DNA from 3 places in the Bacillus sp. FDAARGOS_235 genome. Region 1 is predicted to be linked to each of the others. Evidence: riboswitches for the same ligand, from Rfam matches in the RefSeq annotation. Region 1 holds a riboswitch; each other region holds the start of a gene.
What was found. A riboswitch is a leader RNA that binds a small molecule or an ion and turns the genes downstream of it on or off. The one in region 1 is predicted to bind magnesium.
Positions count from the first base shown of each region.

Region 2: another riboswitch for magnesium. It lies ahead of mgtE (magnesium transporter); the one in region 1 lies ahead of A6J74_RS08870 (P-type ATPase actuator domain-containing protein).
Region 3: another riboswitch for magnesium. It lies ahead of mgtA (magnesium-translocating P-type ATPase); the one in region 1 lies ahead of A6J74_RS08870 (P-type ATPase actuator domain-containing protein).

Region 1 covers NZ_CP020437.2:1,418,619-1,428,877, forward strand. Annotated here, with positions in the region: gene A6J74_RS08855 (DUF7507 domain-containing protein) at 1-632, shown strand, start outside; gene A6J74_RS08860 (FbpB family small basic protein) at 700-840, opposite strand; gene A6J74_RS08865 (5'-3' exonuclease) at 1,170-2,036, opposite strand; gene A6J74_RS08870 (P-type ATPase actuator domain-containing protein) at 2,169-2,894, opposite strand; M-box (ykoK) riboswitch at 3,239-3,404, opposite strand; gene A6J74_RS08875 (DUF350 domain-containing protein) at 3,566-3,952, opposite strand; gene A6J74_RS08880 (glutathionylspermidine synthase family protein) at 3,949-5,184, opposite strand; gene A6J74_RS08885 (hypothetical protein) at 5,188-5,499, opposite strand; partial or broken gene A6J74_RS30390 (RNA-guided endonuclease InsQ/TnpB family protein) at 6,253-7,382, shown strand; gene A6J74_RS08900 (hypothetical protein) at 7,531-7,980, shown strand; RNA gene ssrS (6S RNA) at 8,035-8,218, opposite strand; RNA gene ssrS (6S RNA) at 8,240-8,423, opposite strand; gene A6J74_RS08915 (sulfurtransferase) at 8,540-9,373, opposite strand; gene A6J74_RS08920 (YpbS family protein) at 9,376-9,648, opposite strand; gene A6J74_RS08925 (GNAT family N-acetyltransferase) at 9,679-10,137, opposite strand; gene A6J74_RS08930 (DUF3931 domain-containing protein) at 10,210-10,259, shown strand, end outside.
Region 2 covers NZ_CP020437.2:1,140,568-1,150,826, forward strand. Annotated here, with positions in the region: gene A6J74_RS07455 (WD40/YVTN/BNR-like repeat-containing protein) at 1-497, opposite strand, end outside; partial or broken gene A6J74_RS30650 (DUF4878 domain-containing protein) at 761-850, shown strand; gene A6J74_RS07465 (cation diffusion facilitator family transporter) at 1,032-1,925, opposite strand; gene A6J74_RS07470 (phosphodiester glycosidase family protein) at 2,785-3,882, opposite strand; gene mgtE (magnesium transporter) at 4,043-5,371, opposite strand; M-box (ykoK) riboswitch at 5,649-5,816, opposite strand; M-box (ykoK) riboswitch at 6,339-6,515, shown strand; gene A6J74_RS07480 (FtsW/RodA/SpoVE family cell cycle protein) at 6,703-7,830, shown strand; gene A6J74_RS07485 (helix-turn-helix domain-containing protein) at 8,694-9,014, shown strand; gene A6J74_RS07495 (zinc dependent phospholipase C family protein) at 9,294-10,259, opposite strand, start outside.
Region 3 covers NZ_CP020437.2:4,164,102-4,174,360, forward strand. Annotated here, with positions in the region: gene A6J74_RS23800 (MgtC/SapB family protein) at 1-413, opposite strand, end outside; gene mgtA (magnesium-translocating P-type ATPase) at 538-3,243, opposite strand; M-box (ykoK) riboswitch at 3,576-3,743, opposite strand; gene A6J74_RS23810 (DUF3932 family protein) at 3,939-4,190, opposite strand; gene rnz (ribonuclease Z) at 4,380-5,303, shown strand; gene A6J74_RS30510 (hypothetical protein) at 5,996-6,130, shown strand; gene sdaAB (L-serine ammonia-lyase, iron-sulfur-dependent subunit beta) at 6,179-6,838, shown strand; gene sdaAA (L-serine ammonia-lyase, iron-sulfur-dependent, subunit alpha) at 6,857-7,735, shown strand; gene proI (pyrroline-5-carboxylate reductase ProI) at 7,785-8,624, opposite strand; gene A6J74_RS23840 (MBL fold metallo-hydrolase) at 8,790-9,743, shown strand; gene A6J74_RS23845 (SDR family oxidoreductase) at 9,753-10,259, shown strand, end outside.

The DNA.
Region 1 (10,259 bases):
CAAACAGTACAATTATAAATTCTGCAATAGTTACCGCTGCTTTTCAATTGACACCACAGGATCCAATTATTACTTTCATTGTTAATTCAAATATTGTTCGTATACCAGTTCAATTTGCAACTGCAACAGTCACGAAAAATGCTTCCGTCAGCTCAGCTTATTTAAATCAATATTTTGATTACACGGTGCGTATTACGAACACTTCCGAGATTTCACTTTCAAATATCTCGTTACAAGACACCATTCCAGCAGGTTTACAATTTATAAACGGCACTGTCTTCATTAATGGGGAACGCTCGCCATTAGCGAACCCGAATATCGGTTTCCTAGTCGCTACTAATTTGGAACCGAACGAAACAATTATCGTGTTATTCACAGTACAAGTGATAAGTCCACCTATTCATAATGAATTTAAAAACACAGCAAACGTTTCTTTACAACTTCAAATCTCGCCTACCGATCCACCAATTACAGTAACCGTTACAAGTAACGAAAACATCGTCACCTTTATTCCAGAAAATCCAGATGACACACTACCAAATTTTAATTGTTTCTTTGACGGTGAACGTTTCATACGCATTACTCCTCGAAATATACGAAATTACTTTTGGACTTGGATTTGGTGGCGTTAATCAAAAAAGAAAAAGCTTGTAGTTCGGATAATATCCAAACTACAAGCTTTTTTCATAAACAAAATTATCAATTGCTAGCAGCACTATATGCTACATGTCGTTTCTCAATCCGTTCTTCAATTTCTTTCATATTCTCTTTATTAGTTAGTAGGGATTGTTTATTTTCTATTAATAATTGTTTAAAGGATTTTCTCACTTTTTTTCGCATGTTTATTTTCCTCCTTGGGGGATGGTTTATATAAAAGATAACTTGAAACTTTAATCAATGAAAGGATGTACCCTCACTAATTATTAGCCTACATCAATCGGGCCTTTACAGGGAGTTACTCTTCCATCATCACTCTTTATTCAGCGATAATATTGATATAGAAGTCCCACCGCCCGTTAATGCGGGATAAGGATTTATCTGTGTAGACTTATAATAATTGATTGTTGTGAAATCCATTTGAACTTCACATGAAAATTCCGTTTATTTTCTGACAACTTTGTGAACAAAAAAAGAAAGACCGATTCATTCTAAATCGGTCTTTCTAGTATTTATAACATGTTTATTAACATTTCAGGTCTTCCCCAATTCATTTCGTTACATACAAAGCGTAGTTTTTCTTCGTCCATTGTGTGTAACCCTTCTTCTAACGAACATGAAATTGGAACTTCACAATGAATTTGCGCTAATTGTAAAGAGATATTTAAATTCTCTAAATCACTTTCAATTTTTGTACGCTGCGCTTTCGTTAATGATGCTATATTTTCTAGTACTGCCGATACTGTGCCGTATTCTTGAATAAGCTTATACGCTGTTTTTTCACCAATACCTTTTACGCCTGGATAGTTATCACTCGTATCTCCCATGAAAGCTTTCGCATGGACAATTTGCCAAGGTTCTACACCTTTCTCTTCCATGATTTTTTCCGGTGTGTAATACTCGTAATTTCCAATTCCTTTACGAAGAAGCATAACTGTAACATTCGTATCAACAAGTTGAAGTAAATCTGTATCACCTGTCAAAACATAAACTTCTGCTTCATTGCAATATTGTTTTGCAAGCGTACCAATACAATCATCCGCTTCATAACCTTTCATGCCTATTACAGGCATAGATAATTTCGCAGTCATTTCTTGCACTAAATCAAATTGCGGAATTAATTCTTCTGGCGGTGCTGCACGATTTGCTTTATAATTCGAGAAAGATTCCGTTCTAAATGTCGTACTTCCCATATCCCAGCACGTTACAATGTGCGTTGGTTCGATTGCTTGTGTTGCTGTTAATAAATGCTTCATATAACCATGAATCCCGTTCGTCGGGGTACCATCTTGTCGTTTCATAAATTGTCCGTAGACACTTGTTGCGTAAAAAGCACGAAATAATAGTGCCATACCATCAACTAATAATACTTTTTTCATAATTCCTCTCCTACTAACAAAAAATAATAACCTCACGTTATCACGTAAGGTTATATAAATAGATTACCATTCTACGTTTTTTCAACTTTGTCTATTATACATTGTTTTTATATATTTAGCATCATTAACACATTAAGACGTTCTACTGCAACAAGTATGAAGTATTCCTGAATACGTATTTTTACCTGTTGAAACAACTACAGCCTTTGCATTTCCACCAATAATATTAGTACCTTTAAAACATACATTTTCAAGTTCAAGTGGATTATAGTCTTTCATCCGTTTTAATGGAATAAATCTTTTACGTTCAAGGTGGTAGCAACTTTCAAATTTCTCAACATTTGCATCGTTCCCTGTCAACACAGATTCATTTACCAATAAATCATTTGCATAAATGATACGTACATCTGCCGGTACTATATCACCTTCTGAAAGAAAAATCATATCTCCTGGTACAAGTTCTTGTACTGGTAACTTCATCATTTTCAGTTCGTTATTTAGCCCTGTACTACTAGCACATTCTACTCTAGACACAGTAATTGTTTCACATTGCAATTGATCACGCACATGTTGTTTTGAAAAACCTGGAATCATTCCACTTAACTTCATTATTACTTCTGCAATACGCGCTCTTTTTGAAGTCAATTCATTTCGACCGTATACTTGAATACGTTTTTGCGCCTCTTTCATAGATAATCCGTCTCTTGTTGTTTTAAAATACGCAAATACAGATTTTACATCTCTTGTTGCAATTTCAATTAATAAATCTTTATTTTTTTGAAGCATTGTTTGTTCTTTCATTGATTTTTTACTTTGTTTATATGACGTGTTACCCACAGTTTTGTTTACATATAACATATTATCGTCTCCTCCTTTACAACATAGGAAGAAACGCTTTGTTTCTCAATTTATCCACTTTACCGTGAAAGTGTCTAGCGCTTAATTATGTATATAAACGCTACATTATGATAAATATAGAGGGAGGAACAAGTCGTTTCCTGCCTACATCATATATTTTTGATTTGAAGTATATGGGTAACGGAACCGAGTCAGAATTTGACATGCTCCTCACCTCCTCGTTTATTTTTATAGTTTATATTATGAAATGACTCATAGATTGGTAACAAAAAAGACCCTTACTCATAAGAGAGCAAAGGTCATTGCATACACAAATAAACGATTCCTAATATAATTAGAAATCTACGGACCTCTCCCTCGCCGAGTTTTAGCACTGTATAGCATAGGTTCATTACCAGCTACGTTAAGAAAAACCTTAATTCGATCATTCCTGTTGACCCATTGGCGTCTCTCGACATTTTTGGGCAGTAGCATTTCTCTATACAGGAGCCTCACCTAACAGAGACTTATTTTAATTACATAGAAAATGTTACTCTTATTTAAAATAGATGTCAACACTTTGTATGGAAACTTTTCCTTATTACAGAAAAGCCCTCTCTGTTGTTAGCCTATTTTCTCATATATAGTACAAGTTAGCGAACGAAAAAAACTTACGTATAAAACGTAAGTTTTTAGTAAGTTACACAACCAGCAATTACAATACCAATTGAAAGTGATAAAAACATAAGAAACAGGCCGACTGCTTGATTATCTTCTTCAAGGCTTTTATTTATATTAAAGCGTGGTGTAAGCCACTCAGCTAAATAATAAACAATAATTTGGGCCAAAATACCAACCGCTCCCCACGAAACCATATCCAAAAGTGAAATGGAATTAGCGGCCGTTGAATATAAAACGATAGCTAGCCCGAGTACCCTTCCTCCAAGTACATAACTGACCGCTTTGTTACCCTGAGCCATTAACTTAAATTCTTTCACTTTCGTTGTCACTTCCATAAGGAACAAACCTATACATAAAAGTGCGAGTGATACTGCTAAATATAGTAAAAAATTAATCATTTATTTTCCCCCTTCTTAATACCTACTGGTAAATAATAAGATTCATTTCCTGTAATCTTTTCCCCAGCACGTATACCGATACTGCTCGCTTTTCCAGCGATTAAAAACGCCCCAAACACATACGATAGTTTCTCCACTCCTTTTTCAGTTTCCAAACATACAACTGGAAGCTCTATATACTTTTGAAATATCGGCAATGACGTTTTATATGTTTCATGTGCATTTCGAATCATAATATTCGTGTCTTTATCGCGAATTGTAATTGTGTCACCTTCCCTACCAAACGAAGGTTTTTGAACGAAAGAACCTTTTCCTAAAAATAAATCTGGTTCTAAATATGTAGGTAGCATATATTCTTTAACCCACTGTTGTTCCTCATTTGTATAAAAAGCCCCTTCTTCTGCTAATCCCCAAATAAGACACTGAATTGATTTTGGCTGAAGTAAAAAGGCAGACAAAGGATTTATAATAAAGAGATTTCCGTCTTTTACAAGTTGCAGCAGTTCCACACCTACCAAATCTCCTGTTTCAGGATCTTGATCCTCAATTAAATCTTCTATCGGATACGTTTGGCGATATAAAACATCAATCTTCGCCCCATCTTTATCAACTAGAGCATCTTTCGTAATTCTAAGTTCTGACATTGGCACTACTTTATTTTCAACATGGCATAACTGACTTAAATACATAGTCGTATTCCAATCCTCAATATGTTCATGATGTGCTGTAAAAACAACATTTGGATTGTCTAATCCCTTTGTCGCTTCCATTACAGCTTTCGTAACACCAGAAGATAGTAATCGTTCTTGATCCGAGTTTGGATCATCATAACCTAGGTTTTCACAAACTTTTCCATTCATTTGAAAGCATTCCATAATAAAAGTTGGTGTATCACTATTAAACTCAAGCATTTTAATTTGGTTATCAACCGTTATAACGAAATCAAATCGTGAAATAACAGATTCAGGAAATAATCCTATCATTCTAATGAATGATAAGCTCGCAGGAGGAAAACCAAGCTCAAGAAGCTGTTCGTCACTTAAATTTCGCAAAAGTCTAGCAGTCTTAAAAAATATTTTACCCATTCGTTCAGTCGCTAAGTGTAATTGTTCCAAAGTCTGATTTGTTATAGAAAAAACATGAAACAAACTATATTCACATTCATATAAATCCGACCAAAAATTCGGATATTTTAAATAAAATTCTTTTCGATCCCTTATGTATTGCGACATATTTTAGCCTCCAAATCCTCCCTTTGAACCGCTTCCAATTCCACCTTTAAATTCAGCAGACGATTGATACGATTTAAACGCCGATGAATTTTTAAAAGTGGATTTATTTTGATAGTATCGCCCACCATAGAAATAATGCCCACGATAACCTGAACTACTATCATCACACTGCCATACCCCAAGTTCATCATCCCAATCCCAATCAGAACAACTATTATCATTCGGTTTTGGGGGAAGATCTTGTGCGCAACCAAATAAAGTGCCAGTCATTAAAGACGTTACGACACCACCTACTAGCCATTTCGTTTTTGTCACCTTCGCACTCCCCTTTTTAAATTCTATTCCTATTATATAGGATGGCATGATAAAGTAGAAGAAAAAGGAAGAAGAGGGTAACTAACTGTTACGATTTATTTAACCGATTATAACCAATGTTAATTAAATATATCAGTAAGCCCTGCTAGTCAAGTGATTGGCTAGTAGTGAGGGTTAACTGCGGGCAATCCCTAAAGCTGATTGAACTACAACGTGGCTAGAAATAGCGAGCGTGAATGTCGCGAAAGCAGAAAAAATCAATCAGATGATGCAAGGTTAAATCCTAAACATTAGAACAATGGGTCTTCCGCCTCGAATCATCTAAGTCAAAAGTGATAAGATGAACGTTCAACGACTATCTCGTATAACTGACGAGAGTACATCACAAGCCTATGGTGCTGGAAAAATCCTCTATCCCTAAAGAGATAAACATATAGTCTGCGCTCATGTGAAAACATGAGAAGTTCATAAGAGAACTGGCTAAGGAATTGCGCCCTTAGTTGAACGAGATAAATTTAATTAAATCTATCAAACCTCATTGAATATATCGAACATACGTACTATTGTAGGTTCAATGAGATAAGAATAATAATGAAATTTTTACGAGTTAGTCAAGTATCAGAATTAACAGGTTTGCATCCGAGTAGTCTTACGAGAATGCTGGTGGAACACGCTACTATTCAGAGGAATCCATCTTTCATTATCTAAAAGATGAGTGTCCGAATAATCGCACAGTAAAGGAATAGGCTTCTGATGATATTGGCGAAGAAAGTCAGACTAATTCCAACGCCTGAACAAGAAAAAGTGCTTAGAAACCATGCTGGCGCTGCAAGATTCGCTTATAACTATTGTAAAAGAATGAGTGATAGATACTATAAGCTATTTGGAAAATCTGTTTCACAGTTAGCTTTACAGAAACGATTTACAAAGATCAAGAAGTGAAAGAGATATGAGTGGTTAAATGACATCAACGCACAAGTTCCTAAACAGGCTTCAAAAGATTTTGATACGGCGAGGAAAAATTCGTTCAAAAAGTACAAAAATGGTTTTCACACTTCTTATAAATCTAAAAAGATTTAATCCAGGGATTTTATGCCAATTATGAAAGACTGATTATAGGAAAAAAAGTAGTTCATATTCAGTCTATTGGAGAAGTGAAAACAAGCCAACAACTACCAAGGAACAAAAAAACATCAAATCCAAGAGTTACCTTTGATGGTCGTCACTGGTGGATTTGTGTAGGGTTTGAAGAATCCTTTGAATTCCAAGAACTAACCCATGAGTCGATTGGTGTGGATGTTGGTTTAAAAGAGCTTTTTGTAGCTTCTAATGGTATGAAAGAACGAAATATAAACAAAGATGCTAAGGTTAAAAAACTTTTGAAAAGGAAAAAGTCAGCACAAAGAGATATGTCTAGGAGATTTAAAAATGGTGTAAAAATTCAGTCTGCCGGATATGAAAAAGCGAAAGCTGAGCACCTGCGGTTATCTAGGAAAATTACGAATATCCGAAATAACCATATCCATCAAGCAACAGCTACATTGGTGAAAACCAAACCAATGAGGATTGTTGTGGAAGACTTATCTATCTCAAACCTGTTAAAAAACAAAAAACTATCGAAGGCACTTTCCTTTCAAAAATTAAACTTCTTCTTTCAATGTTTGTCATACAAGTGCGAGAAGTATGGCATTGAGTATGTAAAAGCTGATAAATGGTTCGCTTCAAGCAAGATTTGCTCATGTTGCGGAGTTAAATACGACCATTCAGTTCAACCAGAAGGACAGTGGAGTTTAAAGATTCGTGAGTGGCGTTGTGTTCCATGCAATAGCCATCACGATAGGGATGTAAATGCTTCGATAAATTTATCAAGATGGGTAAAATAAATGCTTGATAATAGGAGGTAACGATACTGCCTCGTGTGGAGTGTTACACCCCTCGTCCCTTCGGGGTTGCGAGAACACGATGAAGCACTAACTTGTGTAAATTTGATTGAATTATATAGATTTAGTTAAGTTTATCGTATCGGATAAAATGCGCTTAGAATATCGACTTAATGATGAAACGAAGGGGTATCCTGCTTTATGGAACTACGCCAATATTTCTAATTCTGAAATTATCGCACGCATGACTTGTGAATATTTTATTAAAGAGAAAAATACTTATGTTGTTACTGCAACTTCGGTTGATCCAGACGGAACAGCAGTTATTTATATTCAAAAAGAAGTTTTCGCCAATGACCCTTCAGACCCTACATACTCCCACATCGGTTTTGAAATTAGAGAACTAAGTGAAACGAGTTCAAGCTTAGTAGATAGTCAAGATGTATGGAACTACGAAGAAATTTTACCATCTCTTCATTCAGATATTATATATATTCAGCGAGACGGCATGTCTATGGAATTCTCCTTGGATTCAAGAGAGATTGATGAAGACAGAAAGTGCTACATTTATTACGGAAACTTCACAGGTGAATCAAGATAATATTGATATATCTATGCAACAAAAAAACCTTACGTATAAAACGTAAGGTTTTTATATAGCCCCACATATGCCGTTCTCTCTAGATGTCCATAAACCTGCTCTCACAGGTGGATGCTCTCACAAATGTTTGTAACTTCCTTCTTAAAAAGATGGCATGTTAGCTACATTTAAATATTGAACTTCCATATTAAACTTATTGGTTTAAGACATGCATAAGCTACGTACACCGTAGGAATTTTATATAAGGTTAGTTGAAATAAGACCCCCCGCACGTGCCGCTCCTCGTAAATGTCCAAAAACCCGCTACTCGCAGGTGGATGCCCTCACAGTTACCGTACATCTTCCTCCACAAGGAAGGCTTGATGATGGTCGCTAAATATTGAGCTTCCGTATAACTAACATCGGTTTTAGACATAAATAAGTTACGTACACCGCAGGATGTATTATTTACTTGTCGTTATATTATCACATTGTTTCCAATGTGTAAAATACAAAGTTTTTCGAGCAACCTCTTGCTTGTGACCTTATTTTAATACAAATTATTTTTGCATGCAAGTGATTAATCTTCTTCTTTTGCAATTTGATTTTCTGGATAAGAAATCCAATCACTCCAGCTACCTGCATACAATTTAACATTTTGGAATCCAGCCAATTTTAACGTAATGATATTTGGACATGCCGTAACACCAGAACCACAATATACAATGGTTTCCTTATCTTTCGACAGATTTTGGAATCGTTCTTGTTGCTCAGCTTCATTCTTAAATTGTCCTGATTGCAACATTCCATCCTTCCAAAAATAGTTTGCTGCTGTCGGAATATGTCCTGCTTTATGATCGACAAGTTCCTCTACACCAGCATAACGTTTCGGCTCTCTTGAATCAATTAACGTAACATCTGCACCTGCCTGGATATTCTCTCTTACTGTTTCCATCGATACAAGCATATGATCTTGTATGTTTGTTTTGAATGTTTTTCGTATAACAACAGGAATTTCCGTTGTTGTCAGTAGTCCATTCTCTTTCCAAACCGGGAAACCACCATCTAATATATATACTTTCTCATGTCCTACATAGTTACATAGCCACCATAAACGAGCAGCATTTGCACCAGCTTGACTGTCATACGCAATTACTGTCGTATGTTCATCAATACCAACCTCCGAAAGCTTGTCCGCAAACTCTTCAATGCTTGGCAACGGATGGCGGCCACCATGTTCTGCTATAGGACTTGATAAATCTAAATTCAAATCAAAATATAACGCATGAGGAATATGTTCTTCTTCATACTTTTCTCTACCCCAATTAGGATTCGCTAAATCAAAACGACAATCGATTACACGGACGTTCTCATCTTCTATATGCTCACGTAACCATTCGACTGTAACTATCATCTTTAACGACCTTCTTTCTCTTGTAAACGACTTACATACTCCATAACCATTTCTTCTGTAACATATTTACGCTGTAAGGTAACACCATTTTTTGCAAGATCATTAATTTGCTTTGTTACAACATTAATGACATCAACCGAAAATTCTTTCCCATTTGACGCAAGAGATACGGCTGCTTCAATAGCTGCTTCACGCTGCGCATCTAATTGTAAACATGCTTTTACACTTTCATTTTGTTTACGAGAATGTGCTGTAATTGCTTTATGTACTTCCATCTTCTCTTCCCCCTAAATAAGTTATACGTTCTAATTCAATTCCATTGCAAGCCGAATCATATCACAGCATACAATGCCATTTTCAATAATCTCTTCTTCATAATGCTTCGAAAAGTAATCAAAATCAATAGAAAAAATACGAAATCCACATTTTTGATATAAAGCAAGTTGTGAAACACTAGAATTGCCTGTACCAATTTCAAGTTTTGACATACCATATCCTTTAGCAGTTTCTACGGCATGCCTTAATAGCTTCTTCCCAATCCCTTTTCCTTGCAAATGCTCTGCAACCGCAATATTCATGATTTCCATCGTCTTCGGCCTTGTTTCCAAAAGAACATACACACCGATGACGCTGCCCCCTTGCTTTGCTACGTATGTTAACCCTCTTTGTACATATATAGCTATTTGCCGTTCACTTGGATCAGCAAGTAGCAATAAAGACTTCGGTATAGCCTCTTTTAAAATACGTTCTATTACAAAAGACATAAAAAATCCCCCCATCTCTATTGTTCTAAACCCTCCTTGTCTACCATAAATAATAGAAAGGAGGGATTCACCATGGACAACAATGAGAAAAAATGCAACGTCATCTCTATTGATGGAAAGAA
Region 2 (10,259 bases), 280 kb from region 1:
AATGTAAGATCAAAATCAGTTGCCATATACAATTTCTTTGGCAAAGGATATTTTTTATTTATATCTTCAAAAATACCTTCTACTCCAGATTTATATATATTATTATGTTTAAGTTTAACTGACCTTTCATGTTTTAACTTTTCTACAAACCATGCCAATTTGCCATTGTAATTTATTGCACTTTTATAAATCTGCATCCCATAAAATGATGTAATTGCAACAATAATGATAATAGAAATGGATCTCCATGCTATTGAATTAGTTAATTTTTTAGATTCATATTCTCTATTTTTTATCACCCGCATTGTAGTAAATGTAGTTATGGATATAAAAAGTACTATACATAATAACAAAATGTAAATATTATAATTCATTCTTCCGTACTGACAGTATAAGGCCAACTCATAACAAAAAATCCCGTATACAATTATTAGTATTGGATTTGTTACTAATGACAGAAGTATCCTTTTTGTATTTTCTCTAAATATAGAAACCACTCCTAATTACATGAATTACTAATATTAAGTATACTTTATTGTAAAGTAACAAAAAAGCTATTTAATCTTGCCGCCAAAAATACAATAGACATCCGTCTATGTAAATGGTAGATGTCTATTAAAGCCGTTTAAAAATTTAGTTGTTTCATAGACAATGGACTTTTGAGTGAATACTAAAGTTGCTTCATTTGAGAGCTAAATATTGAAAATGAACCCTCATATATTAATTCATTCCCCTCAATGATATTTATCTTTCAGATTTTGTTGATGCTTTGTATAAAAAAGATTCTAAAAAGGTAATTGTAATTGAATTAGAGAAAACATGCGAAGGTTGGGAAATTAGTAAATCATAGATAAAAACGTCCTATATTTTAATAGGACGTTTTTTCTTCTATAAATAATGTAGTTGAGATGTATTGTACTCATAACTATAAATGTTTTTTAATTATGGACATTATACAAGTCGACCAATTCTCCAATATCTAAAAAGGACGGTTTAACTACTTACTTATATCTATCTATAATTCACTAAACCTACTTCTCCTCATACCATGGGTTTAAATGAATTAGTACTTCATATATTTCTGGGTTCTGATTAATAATAGTAGTTTTTATATCCCTACAAATATCATGTCCTTGCTGGATGCTTAAATGTGCCGGAACACTAATTCTAATATCAATTAATACATAGTGACCATGATCACGTGCGCGCATTCTATCAATTCTTTTTACAAAAGGATGGGCCTGAATTACTCTCTTATATTCACTACATTTCTCGGTAGGAATACCACCTTCCATTAATATATATATTGCTTCTTTCCCCATACTAATCGCTAACTTTATTACGAAAAAGGAAACGATAATACCAGCTAAAGGATCCCCATAAGCTGCATATGGAATGGAATAGGTATTGTTTATCAAAGCAATACCTATTCCAATTACAGCTGCAATTGAGGCATAAACATCAGCAAGATGATCATAAGCAGTTGCTATAAGCCCGTTGCTTCTTGTTTTTCGACCAATTCGTATTGTGTATACATATAAAATTTGCTTCCATATTAATGAAATAATCGCTGCTATAAAAGCAATTATATGGGGTTCTGTCGCTGGTTCAAATAATGACTTTATTGATTCATAAACCATAAATAAAGCCACTAAAATTAAAATTACAGCTACAATTCCTGATGATATAACTTCTGCTTTACCATGTCCATAAGGATGATCTTCATCAGCTGGCTGGTTTGAAATTTTCATTGATCCCAATGAGGCTACGGATGCTACAACATCGGCAGCATTATGAATCCCATCGACTAATAATACCTGACTTTTGAAAAGTAAACCGACTATAATTTTGATGAGAGTCAGAAATATATTGCTAATTACACTAATCCATGCTGCCAATAAGGACGTTTTTTGGTTAGCATTCATAGTTATCCCCACCTTAACTTTACTCTTGTTTCAAAATATTATTGTTTAATTCAATTGTTTAGTTATAAGTCTATATCTCATCATTTTAATTTCTTTCATACATTACCAAATAATAAGTATGTGGGTCTATACAAACATTTTCTCCTATCAGTAAAGGTTAAAAGCATAACTTACTTTGTTCTTTTATCCTTATTTGTTATGAAGTGTAAAAAAGAGTGACACAAAATGCCATATGCCTTTTATTATTCCTTTTACGTTTAGTATTGGAGTTACTTTAACATCCTTAAAATAGTAATTATGATTGAATAAAAAGACGAGAGTTGGAAATTAGGAAATCATAGAAAAAACGATTTATAAGATGTAATATTGAACCTAAAATAATTAAAAATAAATAAGATATACTACACGATGACGCATGTTGTTTAACAATGTAGTTTTAAGGTGTATTATCCCTTTGCTTGATACACCTATTGTTTATGTTTTTTATCACCCTTTTATCATTACAAACATCAAAGCGACTAATGTGTTGCTTTGATGTTTGATGAAATGTCTTCAGGTATGATTTCTAATTCACTCTGCACATTAATCTTTACTCATCTGATCACAACAATTATTTTTACAGGTTGTCCATTTCACATAGCTGTAGCAAATACTATAAGATTAAAAGCATATAATTGAATATGAGTGTAAGCTGTATACATTATTTATCCTTCTTTTAACTTCTTGGAGATTTTCCATATGATTGAGTATCTCTATACGCTTTTCTTTAATGAATGTTAAATGATAAAACTTTCAATTTTATTACACTCTTTGTATGTTAGTTTTTAAACTTTAATTAAACCTTCATTTATTTAAGAATTTATAAATCAGTTGAAATATTTGCATCAAATTCATCTGATTTTTTAGTATCTATTTTTTCCCCATCTATTGTCACCCTTATTTCTTGTTTTTGGTTTGCTGTTACTATCCAAGCATTCGGTAAATAACGATCTTCATGGGATAATGTAGAAGGTGAATTTATAACCTTTCCTCCTAAATATAGCGTAGCAGAAGAACCTCCATCCATAGCCATTGCATTTATTGCTCCTTTTTCATATAGAATATCTTGACACTCTTTTAACGTAGCTCCTATGCTATGTGTCTGCCTACCGTCAATCACTAGAAACATTATTGTGCCATCTTCTTTTTGCGCCATAATACTTCGGGGAGCAGAGCCCCAACCACCGTCTCCTTCTGTAATCATTTTTTCTCCATTAACAATTAACTGTGGCATAAATCCTGCTGCTGAAACAACTTGTTTATCCAAAAGTTGTTGGGTAGAATAATTCCCTGTTATCATTTGTCCAAACTTTGTTAAGCCCGTAATAATTGTAGGGGTATTTTTATCTATATTTGTATCAATTGCTTTCCCATTTTCTATTACTATTCCAGTTGCAATATTTCCTCCACCCCTTCCTGTTTCATCGGCAAATCCACTTGCATTCACAGCAACAAGTGCATGATTACGTTTTGCCATTACGCTAATTTTTTCTCCTCTTTTATCGCCCTGTGTTCCTTGATGGCTAACAAGTTTAACATTGAAAGGGTTACTAATAGTGACTAATTTTCCTTCGAAAAGAAAGCGACTATCTTTGTTACTTTTAATCGTTTCTACGTCAATTTTTAATGGCTGATTTTTTAATTCTTCTAATCTTTTTCCTGCTATTTTTTTATAAATATTCTCATCACTATTTAACCATTTTGGATGATTAATTCTATCTTGTAATTTATCTAGTTCCTTTTGGGATAGGAATGTATATTTCGCATATTGTGGATGCTGAGAAGTTAGTATACTCCCAGCAATTGTTACACGAAAATCTCGGCCATAGTTAGTACCAAATAATATTCCTATGCCAATAAGCATGAAAATAGAAAGAAGGAGCAAAATTCGTTTGAAGATTTTTCTTAGATGTTTCATAGTTTTATCCTCCGGCATTAATTACATTCAATGAATCCTTTAAAATATTATTTACCTAAAGACAAAAGTGTTTGTTCTCCTTATTCCCGAGTTCCCCACTATGTCTTAGCAAGCAAGGCAAAATACTTATTCTACATTTCGTATTTATTTCAGTGTATATTTACAAATTTAATAACGTTTTTGCAACCAAGAAATATATTACTAATCCTGTTCCGTCAACAAATGTTGTAATAAATGGACCAGAAACGACTGCAGGATCTAATTTAAATTTTCTCAAAATTAAAGGTAAAACAGCTGCGACAAGCGAAGCCCAAATAACAATAAATAATAAAGTGATTGCTACAACTTGTGCAACTTCTGTTCCAACCCCTAACATATAAGCACGAATGAGCCCAGCTACCCCAAGTGCAAGTCCGAGAAGCATACCAATTGCAAATTCCTTTTTCATTACACGGAAAATGTCTTTAAATTTCACCTCTCCAATACCGATTGCACGAGTAATTGTTGCTACAACCTGTGTTCCTGTATTCCCTCCAGTACCTACTAATAATGGAACAAAGAAAGCAAGGGCAACTACTGTTTCAATTTCGTCTTCAAAATACTTTAGTACTGTACCTGTATATGCCTCAGCAACAAAAAGAAGCAATAACCATGGTAGGCGTTTAAAGAAAATGCTCCAAATACTAGATTCAAAGTAAGATTGATTTAATGGTTCACTTCCACCTAACTTTTGGATATCTTCTGTAGCCTCTGCTTCCATAACATTCATTACGTCATCAAATGTTATAATACCAATCATTTCATTATTTGCTGTTGTTACGGGTATTGCTGCTAAATTATAATTCAGTAGCTTTTTTACAACTTCTTGCTGATCAACCTCAGCAGGTACTGAAATCACCTCTCGAATCATGATATTAGATAATATCTCTTCATCTGCTGCTAGTAATAATTCATGTATGGAAACGATTCCCTTAAGATAACCATGACTATCAAGAACATAAATATAAGAAATTGATTCTACATTTTCAGAATGTTCCCTAATGTACTTCAATGTCATTTTTACTGACCAATTCCCTCTAACTGCAACATAATCACTTGTGACAAGACTTCCTGCCGTTTCAGGTTTGAAAGCCATTAACTTTTTTACATTATGTTTTGTAATTTTATTTAGATACGCCATTAATTGAGCTTGTTTTTCCGGATGAACCGCTAGAAGTAGATCTACTGTTTCATCAATCGGTTGTAAATTTAGTAATTTTTTAGCTTTGTTTTCAGATAAGTGAATTAAGATATTATATTTTTCTTCTATACTCAAATGTTGAAGAATTTTTGAGCTTTTTAATACAGGAATCTTATCTAGTAATATGACTTGATCTTCAATTGAAAACCGTTTTATTTCTTGCGCAACATCATACGACGGATGACGTAAAACTTTATCTGCATCCAAATCATTTTGGGTTACAAGTAATTCATTTAATAATTTCTTCATGTTAACTCCTCCTCATATTGCTAAGGGAGACTCTAGAGTTTCATGAGTGGTTTTGTATTATTTTACCTGTCTAAATTTTGATTAGAGCATTAATAGTTACATTGCAATCAATTTATTATTTAGAACTACCTCCTTTTTGAATATAGACAAGATAAAAATAAATAACATTAAACAAAAAAAACCTTACTCAAAAAGGAGTAAAGGTTTTTTTACAATACAAATAAATGATTATTAAGACAGCTCTGCAAAAATCCCAGAGGTGTCTTTCTATCAAATCGTATACCACTCCCTCGTTGAGTTTTAGCACTGTATAGCATAGGTTTTTATAACCAGCTACATTAAAAAGGGCCTTAATCCGACCGTTCCTGTTGACCCATTGGCGTCTCTCGACATTTTTGGGCAGCAGCGTTTCTCTATACAGGAGCCTCACCTAACAAAGATTATTGAATTACTTCAAAATTTAAACCAGAATTTAATATTTGTCAACTAACTTTCGATTTGATTCATAAAAAATTCTTTTTTAGAGAAATGTAATTAGATTCTATTACAAATTTGAAATTCTGCTTAAAAGATATAAAATTTAAATACAATTAGTTCGAAAAAAAGTTATAAAACATATGAAATTTCGTATAAGAAACTTATTGTTTATAATTAATTTGTAACTTTATAGCAGAAGTTGCATCATTAATCATACCGTACTTCAAAAGAACATTCTTCAAAAAATCTTATTTTATGATTAAAATCTTCTTTACTGTTTATCAAATTTATATGGTTAAACTACTTAATCAAATTATACATTCCAAATCGCAAATATGTATCTATATGAGACAATTAAATACAATTTCTCAAATCATTTCTCAAAGATTTATAAAGCAATAAAGAATATAAAGTTAGCAATACGTTTACTTGACAAGCAAAAAAAAAGTATTTATGCTGGCTACACGAAACTAACACATAAAATTTATATTGCTAAACCTGTTAGGTGAGGCTCCTATACAAACACAGGCTATTGCCCAAAAATGTCGAAAGACGCCAATGGGTAGAACAGGAATTGTCGGATTAAGGCTCTTCTTAAGATAGCTAAGTAATGAATTTCCATTACTTTACGTTGTATAGTGCCAAAGCTCTACTAGGGGGAGAAAAGCTTTATTTAGTCATGCCATTTTGAAATCCCCCTAGTATGTAACTAGGGGGATTTTTACGTAAGAAAACAGGGTGTAAGCGATAGGATCTCTCAAAACAAAAATACTATTTATTAATTGGTGAGAACAAGATTCTATTCATTAGCAAATGTAATATTAAGTGTTAATGTAAATCAGGAGGATATAAAAATGAAAAAAATATTAAAACTCGATTATCTATTGCTCCTCCCTCTATTCATAACATGTACTTTAGGTATTATCATGATGTATAGCGCGAGCTCCATTGTAGCTGTTCAACATTACGGCTATAACAGTAGGCACTTTGTCGATTCTCAATTAACAAAGCTATTTTTAGGAACAATTGGGCTAATAGTTTGTGCTATTCTCCCATATGAAATATGGAAAAAACGAATAGTCTCAACCTGTATTATGATTGGGGGAATTTTTTTGTTAATTATGGTTTTATGGAAAGGAAAGGTCGTAAATAATGCTCAATCTTGGATCTTTGGAATACAGCCAGCTGAATTTCTTAAATTAGGAACAATACTTGTAACAGCCCGTTTTTTTGCATTGCGACAAGGACCAGTTAAACAAACTTGGTTTGGGGGCGGAAAACTTTTATTTTTTTTAGCTACAATTTTTTTCCTAATCTATAAACAGCCAAACTTAGGATCTGCTCTTTTAATATTAGGTATAGGTTGTAGCATATTTCTTTGCTCGGGAATAAATATAAATCTATTAATTAAAAGAACTATACTCGGTTCTATTTTTTGGTTACCTATTTTATATTTTTTGATTCAATTTAGTTTGTCAGAAGTTCAAAAGACACGTATTACTACGATTCTCAATCCCTTTGTTGATGCACAAGGGAATGGATATCAGCTTGTAAATTCTTTTATTGCCATTGGCTCAGGAGGAATTATTGGACGTGGATTCGGAAATAGCATTCAAAAAACTGGTTATCTCCCAGAACCACATACTGATTTTATAATGGCAATCGTTTCTGAAGAATTAGGATTTATTGGTGTATTCATTATAATGACCGGAGTATTAGCTATAGTTCTTCGCTCACTAAAAATTGCACAGCTATGTGAAGATCCCTTTGGAAGTTTTATAGCAATTGGTATAGGCTGTATGATTGGTATGCAATCTGTTGTTAATTTAGGCGGTATTACGGGAATACTTCCTCTTACGGGTACCCCATTTCCATTTGTAAGTTTTGGTGGAAGTTCTTTAATGGTTAATTTAATAGCAATAGGAATACTACTTAATATTTCAATTTTCAATAAAATTAAGTTTGATAATCATAATATATAATTATCAATATAAGATTCTATTTTTAATGGATGAATTCTTTCTCGTTTTGGACAGACTGATTCCGTAAATCAATCTGTTGTTTTTTCATTAGAATTATTGCTAAACAATAAAATAAACACAGTAAAAAAAATATAACATTGTAAAAATCCGTGGCAAGGGATGAAGCATTCATAATGGCTGAGAAAATATATATATAATTGGCTGGTCTCAATTCTTAAAATTCTTTTTATTATATAGATAAGCATAAAAATATTAGGAAATTAATAGTAATATATATCAGATAGAAATTATTAAATCAAAAGAAAAAGCAATCATTGAAAATATAAAGCATTAAAGACAAGGCAAAAGATACACGAAGCAAAGAATACGGATGCAAAAAATGAATCAATTTACGTATAGAGTACATTTAAAATACAGTTTTCAAGAGAAAACATTTAAGTAAAGCTTTACTACAGATTGGCGGGCAACCTGTAACAGACGAAACACCTCCTATTGTTAGAATGCCTACAAAAGCAAATAAAACCTGTTGTTTGGATTTATTTTCCTTTCATTTAGTTATTGCACTAGTAATTTATTCCATTTCAAAGATAGTGATGGCTACTATCATTCTTCTAGGAATACAGAATTATTAATGCATTCATTTTTGGATATTTATCAGTTCCAAGTTAACAATTCTAAATAAAATTACCCTTTAGGAAATTAAAGTGGAATGATATTTGCCAACAGGAAATTTTGCTAAGAAAGGACAGGGAATAAGACTATTGGTAGAGCTTTTACTGGAATTAATTGTGAGATTAACGTAAATTGCAAGAGTACGCTCGTAAAATTATGATATATATAAATCAAATCGGAGTGAATACGATATGAGAGCGGTCGCGAAAAAAGTAAAAATAATACGTTTGCAGGATGAATATTGTAAAAATTGTAAATATCAAACGGATGTAGAACAGTATTGTATTGAACAATGCGACATAGGAAAAAAACTTATTACGCTGGGTAAAAAAGAATTTAGAAAGAGATCGACAAAAGTAAAATCGATAGAAGAAACATGGGATGAAAAGTGCAAACAAGCAATAATTTTATATAATCAAGGAGTAAATTATCCAGATATTGCAAAGGAAATGGGGTGCCACGTGAGTAATTTGTATAAAGAGCTCAAAAAACGTGGATGGTTACAAATGTAAAATCATGAAATAAATCCCCAAACAAGTTATACGATTGGAACATCCTTTGTATTTGATATGAACTGTATACTTGCTTATTTTCAGCAATTACAAAACAAACTATTTCATTTATATGTTCTAATTTTTGATTATCTAAAATTGGTATTTCACACCTTCTCATTTTTGAGGAAGAAGTCTTCTTTCGGAAAACGATAAAATTTTAACATTAAATTTCTGGGTTATAATTTCTAAAAAGAAAAACACCCGTTCTGATTAAGGACGAGTGTTTTTCTTTTTAGGTTATCTGACAGGGATAAACTTCCATGAGCTAGGTTTTTGTTTTTTTTCACCTAGTACAATCCAATTTTTCTTTGCATTTATATTCTCATAATTTAATGGATAGTCATCTGTAAAAATATTATATTCTGTAGGATTATCCAGGTTAATTTTAATTTTAAAATCAGCTAAACTATCAGATTTTTGAGCAAGGTGAATCCAACTAGAATAATTGGACCAATTTAAATATTGGAATTGGTCGTAATTTGAGTGCTTCATGCGAAGGTATATACTCTCTCCGTGGTGTAGCTTTGCATCATTTTCTTTGTAGAATTCAAACTCTATAGGTGTACCAAATAAAGCATTGTTTTCTTTATTTGCAAGTGTGACATAATCGTAACGATTTGCTAAATACCATTCAAAAGTTAGACCTTGATAAGGAGATTCACTTGGTACGATATAATAGTTTTTCCCTGCTTCTATGACATTTCCTTCAATATCATAGATTAATGCAGTCTCTATACTTGGAGCTTTCACATTTTTAGTAAAAGTTTTAAACCAAAGATTTAAGAAACCTGCTGTATTACGCTGAGCTTCTCCTAAGCTCCGCTGCACAGCTGGGGTAACCATTTCTTGCCACAATTGTGCCTTACCACTATTATAATACTTAAATGTTTTATCATTAGTAATATTTTGGATTTCAGGTTTAGCTACTCGAGCTACATAATCAATCCATTCTTCAGGTGTAGATAGAGAATTGTTATAATTCCCTCCAGTATTGACTGCAAATTGATTTTGAATGGTTGTAACATAATTTTCAAAGTAGCTATGATATTTTATAGCTCTCGTATCAATTGCGGTAAAATTTGCTGCATGCATAGGTTGAGTAGCATCTGTAAAGTAGTGCGTGGCTACTCCTAAGTAATAGAAAGCTTTTTCATAGTCCTTATTTCGTAAATGTTCTCCAGATTCATAAAAGTATTTCTTACC
Region 3 (10,259 bases), 2.5 Mb from region 1:
TTTGATTTTTTATTCATAAAGAGAGCGATCGGGCGAAGTAGTATATTTGCTAGTAAAACGCCGGCTGCACCTAATATAGCTGCAAGGAGAAAACCAGCGCCTGTAAGAGTACCGACAGCAGCAGCACACCATAAAGTAGCCGCAGTATTTAATCCTCTAATACTAAAACCGTCACGGATAATCACACCGCCTCCTAAAAAGCCAATCCCACTAACAACTTGAGCAGCAATACGTGAGGGGCTAGCATCATGATCAAGCATGACGGATAATAAAACAAATATACAGGCACCAAGTGATACGAGAGCATTTGTCCGTAAACCGGCCATCCGGTGTCTCCATTGCCTTTCCATTCCGATGCAAGCACCTATAATAATTGCGATAAATAATCTTAATACAATGTCATACCATACCATCATGGTCACCTCCATACATATAAGTACGTGTGATGTTTTTAAGAATGAGTGGGGAGTACCACTCATTCTCGTTTTTATCCCGCTATTTGCGGGCAGTAAGACCCCCACTGATTAAAGTTTCACTTTATAACCAGCTATGAAACTTTTTAATATAAACTTTTTTCAGGAATTGTGTTAAGAAAGCATAGCCTAATAGTATTCCTACTAGCCAAGGGAAATAGCTAAGTGGTAATGCTTGTAAACCAACAGCCGCACCAAGTGGTGAGAATGGAATATAAATTCCGATTGCCATAATACAAGCGGTTAATAACAGTACCGGTGCTGATGCAGTACTTTGAATGAATGGAATCTTCTGTGTTCTTATCATGTGAACGATTAAAGTTTGTGTGAGCAGTCCAACGACAAACCAACCAGATTGGAATAATGATTGTTCGCTAGGTGTATTTGCACCGAAGACATTCCACATGACTACGTATGTGATAATATCAAATATGGAACTAATTGGGCCGATACAAATAATGAAGTTCCGTAAGTTTGCAGTATCCCATTTTCTCGGTTTTTCTAAAAATTCTTTATCCATTTTGTCCCATGGAATAGACAGCTGTGAAATATCGTAAAGCAAGTTTTGAATTAAAAGGTGAATGGCAAGCATCGGTAAAAAGGGAATGAAAGCACTGGCCACTAACACACTAAATACATTTCCAAAGTTAGAGCTAGCCGTCATTTTAATATATTTTAAAATATTTCCGAACGTAGTGCGTCCTTCTAAAATACCCGCTTCTAATATAGTTAAACTTTTTTCAAGTAGAATAATATCGGAAGACTCTTTTGCGATATCAGTTGCAGTATCAACAGATATTCCAACGTCAGCATCACGTAATGCTACGGCATCGTTAATACCATCCCCCATATAACCTACTGTATGACCGTTCCCTTGTAAGGCACGAATAATGCGAGATTTTTGCATTGGATTTATTTTTGCGAACACTGTTGTTTCTTCGGCTAGTTTTGCTAATGCTTTATCTGGTAAAGAATCGATCTCGTAGCCAAGGATAGGCTCACCAATATCCAATCCAACTTCTTTACAAACTTTTTTTGTAACAATTTCATTATCACCAGTTAAAATTTTTACTTGTACACCATGTTTCTGTAATGCTTGAATAGCAACAGATGCAGATGGTTTCGGTGGATCTAAAAAGCCAATATATCCAGCGAGAATCATATTAGTTTCATCTTTTACCGCGTACTCTTTATCATTTATTTTTCTATTTTTTTTATAAGCTACAGCAATTACACGCATACCTTCGCCATTCAATGTCTCACTTAGTTGTTTGACATTTGAGCGCATTTCCTCGGTAAGTTGAACAATCTTTCCGTTTGATTCAGTGTAGTTACAAATGGATAAAATTTCTTCCACGGCACCTTTACAAACCATTGTATGTTCACCTGAGATGTCTTTGACGATGACGGACATGCGACGGCGGGCAAAATCAAATGGAATTTCATCTAGTTTTTGAAACGTTGAAGGGTCGAACATTTGTTTTTCTTCTGTATGCTCAATAACAGCTTTATCTATTAAATTTTTCAATCCAGTTTGATAGAAGCTATTTAAATATGCAAACTGTAATACACGATTGCATGGATTACCAGTAGGATCTAAATGTCTAACAAGAACAACTTTATCCTCTGTCAATGTCCCAGTTTTATCTGTACAAAGAATGTTCATCGCGCCTAAGTTTTGAATAGAATTTAGCTGTTTTACAATAACTTTTTGCTTAGACATGTTCACAGCACCTTTAGCTAAATTAGCAGTTACAATCATTGGTAACATTTCAGGTGTAAGACCAACTGCAATAGCGATAGCGAAGAAGAAAGCTTCTTGCCAATCACCTTTTGTGAATCCATTAATGAGAAGGACAATGGGCGCCATAATAAGCATGAATGTAATTAAGAGCCAGCTTACTTTGTTTACACCTTTATCAAAGCTTGTTTCTGCGCGCTTCCCGATTACTTTATTCGCTAAAGAGCCGAAATACGTATCGGTACTTGTTGAAACGACAACAGCTTTTGCGCTACCACTTACAATATTCGTACCCATAAAGCAAAGGTTTTCCATATCGAGTGGATTGAAATTTTTTTTCATATTTTTTGGTAAGATATGCTTGTTTTCTGTATGGTAGCAGTTTTCGTATTTTTCTACAGGAAGTGCTTCCCCGGTTAATGAAGACTGATTAACAAATAAATCTTTAGCCGATAAAATACGCACATCAGCTGGAACGATGTCACCGGCTGAAAGTGAAATAATATCGCCAGGTACAAGTTCTTCAATTGGAATTTCTATTGTATAATTTCGATTTAAATTCGTTACGTTTTTTGTTTCGTGTACAAATCCATCTATTCTAAAGACGCTCGCGGTTGTTCGAACCATCGCCTTTAATTTATCCGCGGCTTTTTGAGAGCGGAATTCTTGTAAAAAGCGAATCGCTGAACTTAGAAGTACCATTACAGATACGACAATTGTTCCTTGCATGTCATCTGTGAAAAAAGAGAGCGCTCCAAGAGCTAATAAAACAAAAATAAATGGATTTTTAAATGCCAGCAGAAATTGAATGTACCACGGCAATGTTTTATTATGAGCAATTTCGTTCGGACCATATAAAGAAAGTCTACGGGACGCTTCTTGTTTAGAGAGTCCATTTTCTGTAGTTTCTAGAAGTTTTAATGCAGAGTTTATATCTTGTGTTGCAACTTCCACTAATACTTTGTTATTTGTTTGCATGCTATCTTGATCGTAAGCATGCTTTGTTTCTTGTCTTTGAAAATTAAACATCGGTAGTTCCTCCTCTGGCATGAAGGAGGAAACAAACTGTTACTCGACTATTTAAAATTAGGAGGAACAGCTTCTTTCCTACCTACATGATGAAATATTAACGTAAAACATATGGGTATCTGGGCCGAATCATCACTTGCCACTGTTCCTCACCTCCGTCCAATTTAATAGTTTCTGAATATGCTATGTTTGTTTCATAGTCAGGTGCATAAAGACATAAAAAAGACCTTTACTCACAACGAGTAAAGGTCTGAATTCACAGTTAAAAAACGTCCACACGAAAGCCTGTTAGTAAACATAGCTAAAAACAGTTTTTGTGTATGACAAAATACATGCACCTCTCCCTCGTTGAGTTTTAGCACTGTATAGCATAGGTACTGAAACCAGCTACGTTAAAAAAGGCCTTCATTCCGACCTTTCCTGTTGACCCATTGGCGTCTCTCGACATTTTTGGGCAGCAGCGTTTCTCTATACAGGAGCCTCACCTAACAGAGACCATATTCAATTACATGTTGAATGTTAGCACTGTAAAATCGTAGTGTCAATATCTTTTTAATCTGTTTTTTTGAAAAATCAAATAGATTTATGAAGGGTATATAGTATGAAATAAGTTGTATTTTTTGAGAATAAGTTGGAAAAATAAAAAATAATGAATATAAATAAAAAGCACTCATTACAGTGCTTTTTATAATAGATTATGAGATTGTAGGATTTTCAAAAATAACAATTTCTGAGTTATTTGTTGTTGAAACGCGTTGTGCGTAATATGTTAAAGCTGAAGAAATATATGTTGGTAATGTCTCATTTGTATGTGATGTTGTATATTCATGGATTAATTCTTTTAAAGTCGTCCATTCTAATTGTGCTGGGTGATCAGACACGAAAGAACTTACCCAGCGATCAAATGAAGATGAAAAATCAGTTTGTAAACGAAATACTTCTTTCATAATAAAACGCTCCCTTAAAATGTAGTACAATCATTTTACCACAAAACACGAACGATAGCTAAATTTTTTGAGTATAACGTTCGTGTTATATAGTTGTCTAGATGATTGGTTATGTAAATTCAATTTGCCATTTGAAATAACATTCCGTAAGATGAAAGATAGATTATATAAAGAGCTGGAGGAAAGAAAGTGGAATTTGTATTTTTAGGAACTGGTGCAGGTGTTCCTTCAAAAGGAAGGAATGTTTCAGCAATTGCTTTGCAGTTGTTAGAAGAACGAGGACAGACTTGGTTATTTGACTGTGGCGAGGCGACGCAACATCAAATACTACATACGTCTGTACGTCCACGCCGCATTGAGAAAATATTTATTACGCATTTACATGGCGATCATATTTTTGGATTGCCGGGTTTATTGGGTAGCCGTTCGTTTCAAGGTGGAACAACAAAATTAACAGTGTACGGACCAAAAGGAATTAAACAATTTATTGAAGTGGCATTATCAGTAAGTACGACACATGTGAAATATCCACTTGAAATCGTTGAGATAACAGAAGAAGGTACTGTGTTTGAAGATAATGAGTTTTATGTAGAAACGAAAAAATTGTCACATGGCATTGAATGTTTTGGATATCGTATTGTAGAGAAAGATATACAAGGTGTTCTTTTAGTCGATAAATTGCTCGAAATGGGAGTGAAACCAGGGCCAATCTTTAAGCGTTTAAAAGATGGAGAAGTAGTTGAATTAGAGAATGGTACGATACTAAATGGAAAAGATTTTATCGGTCCGCCTCAAAAGGGAAGAATTATTACCATTTTAGGTGATACACGATATTGCGAAGCGAGTAGAGAGCTAGCACAAAATGCTGATGTACTTGTTCATGAAGCAACTTTTGCGGCAGACGATGAACAACAAGCGCATGATTATTTTCATTCCACATCTAAGCAAGCTGCGAGCATTGCACTTCATGCAAATGCGAAACGATTAATATTAACTCACATTAGTTCTCGTTATCAAGGAGATACATATAAGGAATTATTGAAAGAGGCACGAGAGTTATTTCCTAATACAGAAATAGCGACAGATTTAAAATCATTTCCAGTAGAAAAATAATGATTTTTGAAAAAATGGTAACATTAGGTTACCATTTTTTTATGTCTAAAAAATTTTAAAAATAAAACTGTTATTATTTTATACTTAAACTTGGATGATACAGAAACTTAGAATGGTTTGAATATATAGGATAAAAATACGTAATAATGATTATTTAGAAAAACTGTTATATAAGTCAGATGACATACAAGTAATACAAATAGCAGAAAGGGACTTTTATTCAGAACTTTTAAAATTCAACAAAAGTAAGCGTTTTATAAAAAACAAGCTATAATGAGGGCAGATTACAATTTATTATAAGTCACATGCATATTAGTCATTGTCGTAACAAGTGAAGTTGACTAAAACATGAGAGAGTAATATGGAGATTATAATAGGAAAGATATCATTATTTGTACTAAGTCTTTTTTACTTTTTAGCTAAACGGTATGATTAGCTAGTGTAGCTGTTGCAAGTGGTTTAGTAGAAGCTTTTTTAATAATAAGTTGGTGGGGATTTAATTGGTATACCACTCTTTAAAAGAGTTCAGAACATCAGCAGGTAGTCTAGGTTGAGTAGCGGGTGCAAATTTAGTTGTATTAACAATGGTTATATCACCTGTTTATGCTATGCTTGCAATGGCTTCTGTGTTAAACTTTGGATTGCTACCAGGATTTATTGCTGGTTATCTTATATCGTTTTAAATGAAAGTAATGCTATATTTCTTATGTATTATGGTATCTGGTATTATTTCAGGATATTGGTTCATTTTATTCAAAAACTATCCAATTCGTACAGCGGAACAAATTCGTGGTAGAACTGGAACAGCAACAAATGTGGCAGCTTAATAAAATAGTAGAATAAATTTTTTTCATAGAGGTTTAGGGGGAGTTATGATGAAGTACCGCTCAGTGTTTGATATTATTGGTCCGGTTATGATTGGTCCATCAAGTTCACATACAGCAGGCGCGGCAAGAATGGGGCAAGTTGCTCGTCAGCTGTTTCGTCATGAGCCAGAGAGAGTTAGCATTTCATTATATGGTTCATTTGCAAAAACATACCGTGGTCACGGTACGGATGTAGCGCTAATCGGTGGAATACTTGGATTTGAAACAGATGATTTACGTATTCCAAGTGCGTTAGATATTGCAAAAGAACGCGGGATTGAAGTGGAATTCATTGAAGAAGATGCAAATGCTCCGCATCCAAATACAGCGAAAATTCGTCTGTATAAAGGTGAAGAGGAAATTGAAGTTGTTGCTTGCTCAATTGGTGGCGGTAAAATTGAAGTTGTAGAATTAAACGGATTCGATCTTCAATTAACAGGCACGAGTCCAGCACTACTTATTGTAAATAACGATCGCTTTGGTGCTATCGCAGCTGTAGCTTCCATTCTTGCGAAACACGAGATTAACATTAGTACAATGAGCGTTTCTCGTAAAGAAAAAGGAAGAAGAGCGCTTATGGTCATTGAAACAGATGAATTGTTAGCAGATGAAGTGATTGAAGAAATAAAAGGGCAACAAAATATTTGTCAAGTAACTATTATGGATTAATTGCAGGGGGGACACACCATGTTTCGGAACGCAGCGGAACTAGTGGCGCAAGCTAAAGAACAAAATGTAAAAATCGCAGAAATTATGATTCAATGTGAAATGGAAACAAGACATATTTCACGTGAAGAAGTAATTGCTGGTATGGAAAAGAACTTAGTCGTGATGGAACAAGCAGTAGAACGTGGTATTCGCGGCGTGAAATCACCAACTGGTTTAACTGGCGGTGATGCTGTAAAAGTTCAAGCGTATATGAAGAGCGGAAAAGGCTTATCTGGAGATACGATTTTGGACGCAGTGAGTAAAGCTGTTGCAACAAATGAAGTAAACGCGGCGATGGGGATTATTTGTGCAACACCAACAGCAGGTTCTGCTGGAACAGTGCCAGGTGTACTGTTTGCACTGAAAGAAAAATTACAACCTACACGTGAAGAAATGATTGAATTTTTATTTACAGCAGGAGCTTTCGGTATGGTAGTTGCGAATAATGCTTGTATTTCTGGTGCGGCAGGAGGATGCCAAGCAGAAGTTGGTTCAGCAAGTGGAATGGCAGCGGCAGCAGCAGTTGAGATGGCTGGTGGAACACCAGATCAAGCAGCTACAGCGATGGCAATTTCATTAAAGAATATGCTTGGTTTAGTGTGCGATCCTGTTGCAGGACTTGTAGAAGTACCTTGTGTAAAGCGTAATGCAGCGGGTGCTTCAAATGCGATGATTTCAGCGGATTTATCATTAGCTGGTGTAACGAGTACAATTCCATGTGATGAAGTGATTGAGGCAATGTTTAGAATCGGACAAACGATGCCAGTAGCACTTCGTGAAACAGCTGAAGGCGGGCTTGCAGCAACACCGACAGGTCGTCGTCTACAAGAAGAGATTTTTGGAAAGAGTAATAACTAAAAGTATATGATGATAAAAAATGGAGCTCAAGTAAGATTGAGCTCCATTTTTATTTTTCTTTTGTGAGTTGTTCTAATGTTTTTCCAAGATCATGTGATCGTTTCGTTGCCTGTGTAATACAAGAAACGAGTGCTTGTTGAAATTTATTTTCCTGTAATACTTCAATGCCTGCTTCGGTAGTTCCGCCAGGAGATGTAATTTCCTTTCGCAAAACAGAAGGGTGTTTTTCGCTTGCTTTTAGCATTTCAGCAGCACCAATCATCGTCTGAAGAATAAGCGATTTTGCAACATCTTCTTTTAAACCAATTTTTTTTGCGGCGTCTTCCATCGCCTCTACTACGTAATAAATATAAGCTGGTCCACTTCCAGACAATGCAGTGACAGCATGCATATCTTCTTCCTCTACAACAGAGACGAGACCGACCGTTTCAAATAAAGATTTTGCAGTTTGAATATGTTCCGCTGTTGTATGTTCTGAAGGCGAAATAGCGGTAGCTGATTTTAAAATAGCGGCAGATGTATTTGGCATTGCACGAATGATCGGAACGTTTTTTTGAAGTAGGTTTCTAATCGAGTGAGTAGAAACACCTGCTAATAGCGAAATAATAAGCAAATCCTTATTTATATATTCTTTAAGAGGGGTAAGCGCTTCTGCAACATCCTTTGGTTTCATTGCTAGAAAAAGAATATTTGTATTAGCAAGTAGTTCTTTTTTGTTATGCGTACCTTTGACACCATATTTTGTATGTAGCTCTTGTAACCTTGTCTCGTTAGAACGATTACTTACGGTAATTTGTTCTCCTTTAACTACATTTGCGTGTAACAATCCACCAATAATCGCTTCGGCAATAGAGCCTGCACCGAGAAAGGATATGTTTTGAATAGACATGATGTTCCTCCTTTAAACTTGGTTAGAAATACTTATAAATGTACATACATTCGGTTTTTTATAGAAAACACCTCTTTTTATCTGAAAATAATGACAAATTTATGTAGAAGTTGTAAACTGAAGAAGTATTCATTTTTGAACCGGAAAGAGTCAGGGGGGCTAAGCATGACGGCGATTCACCGAATGGAGATTCCTGTGCCATTTGCAGTTGAGACTGTGAATGTGTTTTTAGTTGAGGGGGAGACATTAACATTAATTGATACAGGGACGAATACAGAAGAGGCAAAAAATGCGTTAGAAAGTCAATTAGGTGCATTAGGTTATACGATAGAAGATATTGAAACGATAGTGATTACGCATCATCATGCGGATCATTGTGGACTTTTAAATATATTTTCTGAGAAAACGAATATTATTGGACACCCTTGGAATGAGCCGTGGATCACGCAAAATCCAGAGTTTTTAAAGCGGTATCATGAGTTTTTTAGAGAGACAGCCTTGCAGTTCGGTGTTCCAGCAGCATTTTTGAATGACGAGGCATTATTGACGACAAGGACACTTAAATATTCTTGTAATAGATCGTTAACACATACTGTGAGAGAGGGGGATCGTATTGATTCTTTACCTGGGTTTACAGTAATTGAAACCCCAGGCCATGCTTCTACTCATATTTCTTTATATAGAGAATCCGATGGGATATTAATTGGTGGGGATGCTCTCATTAGTCATATTTCTTCAAATCCAATATTAGAACCACCATATGAAGGGCAAACGGAAAGAGCACGTCCATTGCTACAATACAATCAAACGTTAAAACGTTTAAGTGAAATGAATATTTCACGTATTTTATCAGGGCATGGGGAAGATGTTCTAAATGTGAAACAACTTATTGAAACGAGGTTACAAAAGCAAGAAACACGTGCATTTAAAGTACTTGAGTTATTAAAGGAAAAACCGATGACAGCATTTGAAGTATGTGTGAAGCTATTTCCAGTATTATATAAAGAACAATTGCCGCTTACTATCTCCGAAACTGTTGGACAATTAGACTTTTTAGCATATAATCAACAAGTGATGATTGATGAATCTTCGCAACAATTGATTTATTATGCAAAGTAGGTGACAGCAATGACAGGACGCTTACAAGAAAAAGTAATCGTCATTACAGGCGCTTCTAGTGGAATTGGAGAGCAAGTTGCAATGCAAGTTGCAGAGCAGGGAGCGATTCCAGTATTAATGGCTCGAACAGAGGAGAAACTACAAGCGTTAGCAGACAAAATAAAAAAAACTTATAATACGCCTTGCTATTATTATGTATTAGACGTAAGTGAAGAGACGAAAGTACAGTCTGTTTTTTCAAAGGTATTACAAGAAGTGGGACGTATTGATATATTGGTAAACAATGCGGGTTTTGGTATTTTTAAAACGTTTGAAGAGGCATCAATGGATGAAGTAAAGGATATGTTCCAAGTAAATGTATTTGGACTAGTAGCTTGTACGAAAGCGGTATTACCTTATATGGTAAAAAGAAATGAAGGACATATAATTAATATAGCTTCACTTGCTGGGAAAATTGCAACTCCGAAATCGAGTGCGTATGCAGCAACGAAACATGCCGTATTAGGGTTTACGAAT